Regions from separate parts of the Oenococcus sp. genome, predicted to be linked through region 2. Evidence: riboswitches for the same ligand, from Rfam matches in the RefSeq annotation. Region 2 holds a riboswitch; the other holds the start of a gene.
What was found. Region 2 has a riboswitch for lysine ahead of ABF487_RS05630 (ABC transporter substrate-binding protein/permease). Riboswitches for the same ligand answer to the same signal wherever they lie in the genome.
Positions count from the first base shown of each region.

Region 1 (3,417 bases), on a different contig from region 2:
CCAGTATTGCGGCCATCGTTTTCGACAACGTAATCCTGCGGATCCAACGCAGACAGCAGCGGTTTGATATCCTGCCAATCACCAAACAGCAAACCAAATCCATCGCCAGCAAATTGCTTAACATCCTGAGGCAGCTCGCCAGTCAACTGGCCCTTATAAGTCACTTTCACCGGCGTCTTTTTCGGTGCGTTCGCGATAAAACTAATAATTTTTTCTGCATCTAATTCAGTCATTTCCTACCTCGTAATCTAAATCCAAATGAGTAATGTCAGCCATGCTCTCACGCTTGACCACTAGTTTTGCCTTGCCATTTTCGACAAAAACAACAGCCGGGCGCGGGTTTCGGTTATAGTTGGATGCCATAGAATAGCCATAGGCACCAGTTGCCAGGATTGCCAGCAAATCACCAGGCTGGGTCTTAGGCAGCTTCTGCTGCCAAACGAGAACATCGCCGGACTCGCAGTATTTACCTGCGATCCGCACAACTTGTTCGCTGGGCACGTCTGCCTGATCGGCTAATACAGCTTCATATTCAGCTTGATAAAGGGCCGGACGGATATTATCGCCCATGCCGCCATCAACTGACAAATAAGAACGAATGCCGGGAATATCTTTGCGGCCGCCGATTGTGTATAAAGAATAACCAGCCGGTCCAACGATTGACCGGCCAGGCTCGATCCAAATTTCCGGAAGTTGGATTTTGTAAGTCTTTGCTGCTTGTTTGACTGACTGACAAATCAGATGAATAAAGTCGGAATTAGGAATCGGATCATCTTTTTCATTATATTTAATGCCAAAACCGCCGCCCAAATCGATGATCTCAGGCTGGAAATGCCAATCGCTAGCTGTTTTGACCAATAGATCAGCCAATTTCGAATAACCATTTGTCTCAAATATCTGAGAGCCGATATGAGCATGCAAACCGCGAAGATGCAGATATGGTGAGGCCATAATCCGATCAAAAGCTTGTTTGGCCTGGCCGGAAATCAAATCGAAACCAAATTTGCTGTCCTGCTGGCCTGTCGAAATAAATTCATGCGTGTGTGCCGAGATGCCGGGACTAATTCGCATGAGAACATCTTGTATCTGATCTTTGGCACTGAGAATCTCTTCTAGCAGCTCAATTTCATGGAAATTATCGATGATAATGGTCCCGATATGATGATCGATGGCTGTCGATAATTCGTCAAAGGACTTGTTATTGCCATTAAAAGCCACTTTCTGCAAGGGGAAACCAGCTTTCATGACAGTGGCTAGCTCGCCGCCAGAAACCACGTCACAATGGACTTTTTCAGCCGCAAGCACATCGTACATGGCAACAACCGAAAAAGCTTTACTGGCGTAACTGATTTCATAGGCAACATTTTCGGCCTGAAAGGCCTCTTTCATCTCGTGAATCGTTTTTCGAATTTGACCGACATCATAGACATACAAGGGCGTTTGAAAACGTTTGGCGATCTCGCTTGCTGGCAAACCGCCGATATAAAGTTGATTATTTTGAATTTGCATAATAAAAACCTCCGTTTGCTAAACTAAACAAACGAAGGCTTACGCTGAGTCGTTTGTCCGTCCTAGCACTCCACATTGCTGTGACAATCCGTGGCCTATTGAGCCGCGTCTCAATCATACAGTGCCCGCTAACGCTGATGACTTCGGCAAAGTCCCTTTTCGTTATCCGATCCCTAGCGGGGAATTTCCCGGAAAACTACTCGTGTCCTATGCAACCTCTATTACGGATGATAGGTTAAGTGTATCATAAGAATAAAAGCGCGGAAAGTTATTCCTGAGATTGATTAGAGCTTGACTTTCGTGTTTTTTTTTGGGAAACTAAGATAGTTATTCAGTAAAGGAGCACTTCATGGCTGTTATCTCAAATAAAAATTCTAAGTCACATAAGCGCAACCGCCGCGGCCACATCGCTTTGGAAATTCCTAATATCGTTTTAGATAAGACGACTGGCGAATACACAGTAGCACACCGTGTTTCACCAAAGGGACTTTACAAGGGCCGCCAAGTGATTGCTGCAGCAAAACAAAAGTGATTTTATAACAATCCTATCGGATTGTTTTTTTATACAAAAAGAGCTTGCCCTTTTAAGGCAAGCTCTTTTTTTAATTAACTCAGGCCCGTTATTTGGCCATTTGCATCAACATCGATTTTTTCAGCCGCTGGCACTTTGCCCAAGCCCGGCATCATCAAAACTTTGCCAGCCATAGCAACAATAAATCCTGCACCAATTTTCGGAATAAAGCGGCGAATATGAATCGTAAATCCACTCGGCGCACCATGGATTTTGCTATCATCGGTCAAACTATTAGGTGTTTTAGCAATCACGACTGGTAGCTTGTCCCAGCCGTTAGCCTTCAATTCGGCTAAATCAGAGACAGCGCGGTCAGACAATTCATAATTCTTGCCGCCATAAATCTTTTCGATAATGGTCGTCATCTTGTCTTCAATGGTGTCGTCAGCGTGATATAAAGGCATAAAGAAATGATGATTATCAGCCGCGGCAATCACTGTTTTAGCTAATTCCAGCGAGCCTTCAAAACCATCGACAAAGCTTGTGGCAATTTCCATTTTCAAGCCTTTTTCATTCTCGACAAAATCCTTAACAGCTCGGATCTCTTCCATATCGTCGCTGGCAAATTTGTTCAAAGCCACCACAACCGGCTTGCCATAACGGGTCATTGCATCCAGATGACGGTTCAAATTGCCCAGCCCTTTTTTAACTGCGGCGACATCTTTTTGCCAAAGATCAGCTAAAGCAACCCCGGCATGGAACTTTAATGCTTTGATGGTGGCGACCAGCACAACAGCGTCAGGTTCTTTTCCCAAAACCGGCACTTTGACATCCATGAACTTTTCGCCGCCCAGATCAGAACCGAAACCTGCTTCTGTCACAGCGTAATCAGCTAGCTTCAAAGCTGTATCCGTAGCAATCACAGAATTGGTCCCTTGAGCAATGTTAGCAAATGGCCCGCCATGAATGATGAAGGGCGAATGTTCCAAAGACTGGACTAAATTCGGATTAATCGCGTCTTTTAAAACAGCCGCCAGCGCACCGGCAACCTTTAAATCAGACACAGTCACAGGCTCCCCTTTAACATTTAAAGCAACGACAATCCGACCCAGGCGCTTCTTCAAATCCGACAAATTCTTGGACAGCGTTAAAATCGCCATTATCTCAGAACTAGCCGTAATATCAAAACCAGAATCGCGCTCAGGACCGTTAATTTTGCCTTTGCCCAGGGTGATCTGGCGTAATGCACGGTCATTCATATCCAGTACTCGGCGCCAAAAAATGTTATCCGGATCAATCTGCAACGCGTTGCCCTGGTGCAGATGATTATCCAAAACTGCCGCCAGCAAATTATGAGCGGCGGAAACAGCGTGAATATCACCGGTAAAGTGTAGATT
Region 1 is NZ_JBDNNF010000002.1:75,334-78,750, reverse strand. It holds gene dapD (2,3,4,5-tetrahydropyridine-2,6-dicarboxylate N-acetyltransferase) at 1-233, opposite strand, end outside; gene lysA (diaminopimelate decarboxylase) at 226-1,509, opposite strand; lysine riboswitch at 1,565-1,738, opposite strand; gene rpmF (50S ribosomal protein L32) at 1,859-2,041, shown strand; gene ABF487_RS02795 (formate--tetrahydrofolate ligase) at 2,116-3,417, opposite strand, start outside.
Region 1: it holds a riboswitch for lysine, as region 2 does, so the genes downstream of both, lysA (diaminopimelate decarboxylase) here and ABF487_RS05630 (ABC transporter substrate-binding protein/permease) in region 2, are expected to answer to the same signal.

Region 2 (3,417 bases):
GCGTTGCACCTGCAAATCAATGTCTTTTAAAACTTCGTGCTGTCCGAAAGATTTTTTCAAATGTTGAATCGTTAGAATGTTATCTTTTTCCATTTTCGCTCACTTTCCGGCAATTTTCGGTGTTGCAATTTGGAAATCATTGGTCATTAAATCATAGTTTTTCGGACCATTTAATTTCTTTTCAATCAATCTGAAGATTCGTGTAATCGTGAAGGTCATGATCAGATAGATGAGAGAAATGGTCAGATAAGTGTGGAAGAACTGGAAGTTCTGTCCGGCAATTGTTGAACCGGTGAAGAACAGTTCTGACACAGAGATGATACTTAGCACCGATGTGTCTTTGATGTTCACAATAAATTCATTGGTCACGGCCGGGATACTGTTGCGGACAGCTTGCGGCAGGACAATTTTATTCATTTGCTGAAAATGCGTCATCCCCAAAGCAGTCGCAGCTTCGAATTGGCCTTGGTCAATTGAGATAATACCGCCACGGATAATTTCGGCCAGATATGCACCTGTATTAATAGAAACAATAATCAATGCCGAGGTGGTTCGATCCAAGTTAATGCCGAAGGCTTGAGCGGCGCCGTAATAGAAAACTGCCGCTTGAACGATCATGGGCGTGCCTCTAAAGACTTCAATATAGACAGACAGCAGCCAGTTAACGAAATTAATCAGATAACGCTGCAAGCGCTTTTTGGGTGCTGGGATGGTTCTCACAATACCTATCAGCAGCCCGATAATAAAGCCGACAGCCGTTCCGACAATTGCCAGCAGCAGCGTCATACCAATACCGCGTAGCAGCATGCCACCGTATTGCTGCCAAATATCAATAAACCAGTTACCCTGAGAACTTGTCTGCGGCTGCTCTTTAACGGCCTGCTGCATCAGACGTGATTGCTCGCTATTGGGCAATTTGGATAAGACAGAATTGATCGTTGCTTTATTCGGATCATTTTTACGCAGGCCGATTGCTTCCTGTGATTCGGTCTTGTCCAGCACAAATCCGCCTTTGCCTGATAAATTAATGTAAGTGGCATTAGGGTCAGCCACGGCCATACTGTATCCTTCCGGTAGTTCGGCTACGTAGCCATCAATCGTGTTGGATTGCAGGGCAACACGCATCGATGAAAAATCGCGCATGGCTGGTTCTCTGATAGCACCCTTAATCTGTTTGATCAGGTCATATTGAACAGTGCTTAGTTGCCCGGTCAGCTTAGCACCTTTGAAATCCTTTAAAGTTTTTGCTTTGGCATATTTGCTGTTTTTATTGACAACAATAATCTGTTTGGAGTTGTAATATGCCCGAGTAAAATCAATCGTTTTCTCTCTTTCTGGTGTCGGCGTCATACCAGCGATAATCGCATCGATTTTTCCAGAAGTCAAAGCTGGCAGCAGGCCATCCCATTCAGTCTTGGCAACTTCGACAGGTCGTCCCAGACGTTTGGCAATGCGCTTAGAAACTTGTACATCATAGCCGTTAGCATAAAGATTGGATCCTTGAATGGGCACGGCACCATTGCTGGCATCCTGCTGCGTCCAGTTGAAAGGCGGATAGTTGGCCTCCATACCAACTAAAAAGACTTTCTTTGATTTCTTTGCGGCTTGTGCTTGGCTGCTATGAAAAGTTCCTGCAGCTATCACGAGTATGGCAAAGAGCAGACCGATTATAGACAGCCAGCTTCTTTTCTGTTTCAAATACATTTTCTCTCCTTCATCAAACCTGCAACGACAAAAAACCTCTATTAATAACAGAGATTAATAGAGGTAAAAGGTATTTTAAATTAAGAAGATAAGATTCCCAATTAATAGCACCCCCTAGGTGATCCTAGGACAGTCCATGCAGTCTTTCCACATGGCCCAACAAAGATTAAATGACAGGTTCAATCTTGTTTCGGCGGCGATCCTTACAATTGCATCAACGCTTTTGTCTGCTCAGCAATTTTCGTGATAACCGCGCCTCTATTTTATTGCGGTTACTAGATTCCTATGCAGTATATTATGGAAATCAACACAAGTCAAATTTGTCAGTTGATACAGTCTGCTTAAAGTTGCAGAAAGTTGCCAAAAACGTTTGACCTTTCCTGACTATTGTTTATCATATGAGTTGTAAGAGGTGAACAAAATGGCATTAGAAGAAGCCGAAGCAGAAAAACTGAACATTGAAGGTTTGTCCGTTATGTTAGCCAAGAATATTGACGCATTCAATGCGGATGAAGACAAAAATGTGGAAAGGTACTTGCTTAAGTCAATTTATGATAATACGGGTGTTCATAAGTCTGAAAAGATTGACGAATATCCTAAAGTTGACATGAAAAAGGTTGCTAGCCGGATTGATGAGCTGGCCAGAGATGAATCACAGGATCCTAAGAAAACATTTGATGATTTGCGGACTTGGGCAAAGGTTAAATAATTTAAAAAAATATGATAAAAAGAGCATCAGTTAAAGGTGCTCTTTTTATTTATCATATTTATCTAATGAAAACAATCGCCAAAAAATAATGGCAGCAGCCCAAGTGCAGGCAAACAGCAGTACTAAGGCGATACCCATTTTATTGAAATCTAGTTGGCTGATCCAACTGGCCGTTGCATTGTGCCAGTGGAAGATCACACTGATAGATTGATAAAGGTCAATCAGCCCGATTGTCAGGGCTGAAATTACTGAGATAGTTGTGATGACGAGGTTGTAATACAGTTTTCTAAAAGGTGATGAAAAGACCCAGCTATAGGCTGTGCTCATAAAGAGACCGTCGCAGGTATCCATTAAACACATACCAGCTGTGAACATGACTGGAATCGACATAATTGCCATCCAAGGAAGGCCTTTATCAGCGGCGGCAACTGAAGTGGCCAGCACAGCAACTTGTGTAGCCGAATCAAAGCCCAATCCGAAAATAAAACCCACAATCATTACCTGCCAATTATGATTAATAAGACTGAGTGACTTTGTAAAAAGATGATAGATGGGGCCTTCAGTGCCGCGTTTTTTGTTTTCTTCCGAGCTGTGTTTAAAATTCAGCCAAATGGATCTGATAATAAACATATTGACAACAGCCAAAATGATCAGCATCATTCCAGCCAGAAAAGTGCCGATAGCCGCACCGAATTGATTAAGATCCGGCATCCTTTTTTTGGCCCATTGGACTAGCAGTACTGTGATAATGGTCATCATTATCACTACGAGTGAGTGACCAAAAGAAAAGCTGAAGCCGACACCATGTGCATTCTTTTTGTCATTTAATAATTTCCGCGTCATATTATCGATGGCGGCAATATGATCAATGTCAAAAGCGTGTCGCAAACCAAAAGTGAAAGCCAAAATTGCCAAGGCTAAAATAGATGGATACTTGAATGCGTGCGTTAACAGCAAGCCGATGCCCAAGGAAAAAATGAGTAAAACATATAAGCCATAACGAA
Region 2 is NZ_JBDNNF010000003.1:223,154-226,570, reverse strand. It holds gene ABF487_RS05635 (amino acid ABC transporter ATP-binding protein) at 1-93, opposite strand, end outside; gene ABF487_RS05630 (ABC transporter substrate-binding protein/permease) at 100-1,704, opposite strand; lysine riboswitch at 1,802-1,973, opposite strand; gene ABF487_RS05625 (hypothetical protein) at 2,126-2,413, shown strand; gene ABF487_RS05620 (HoxN/HupN/NixA family nickel/cobalt transporter) at 2,459-3,417, opposite strand, start outside.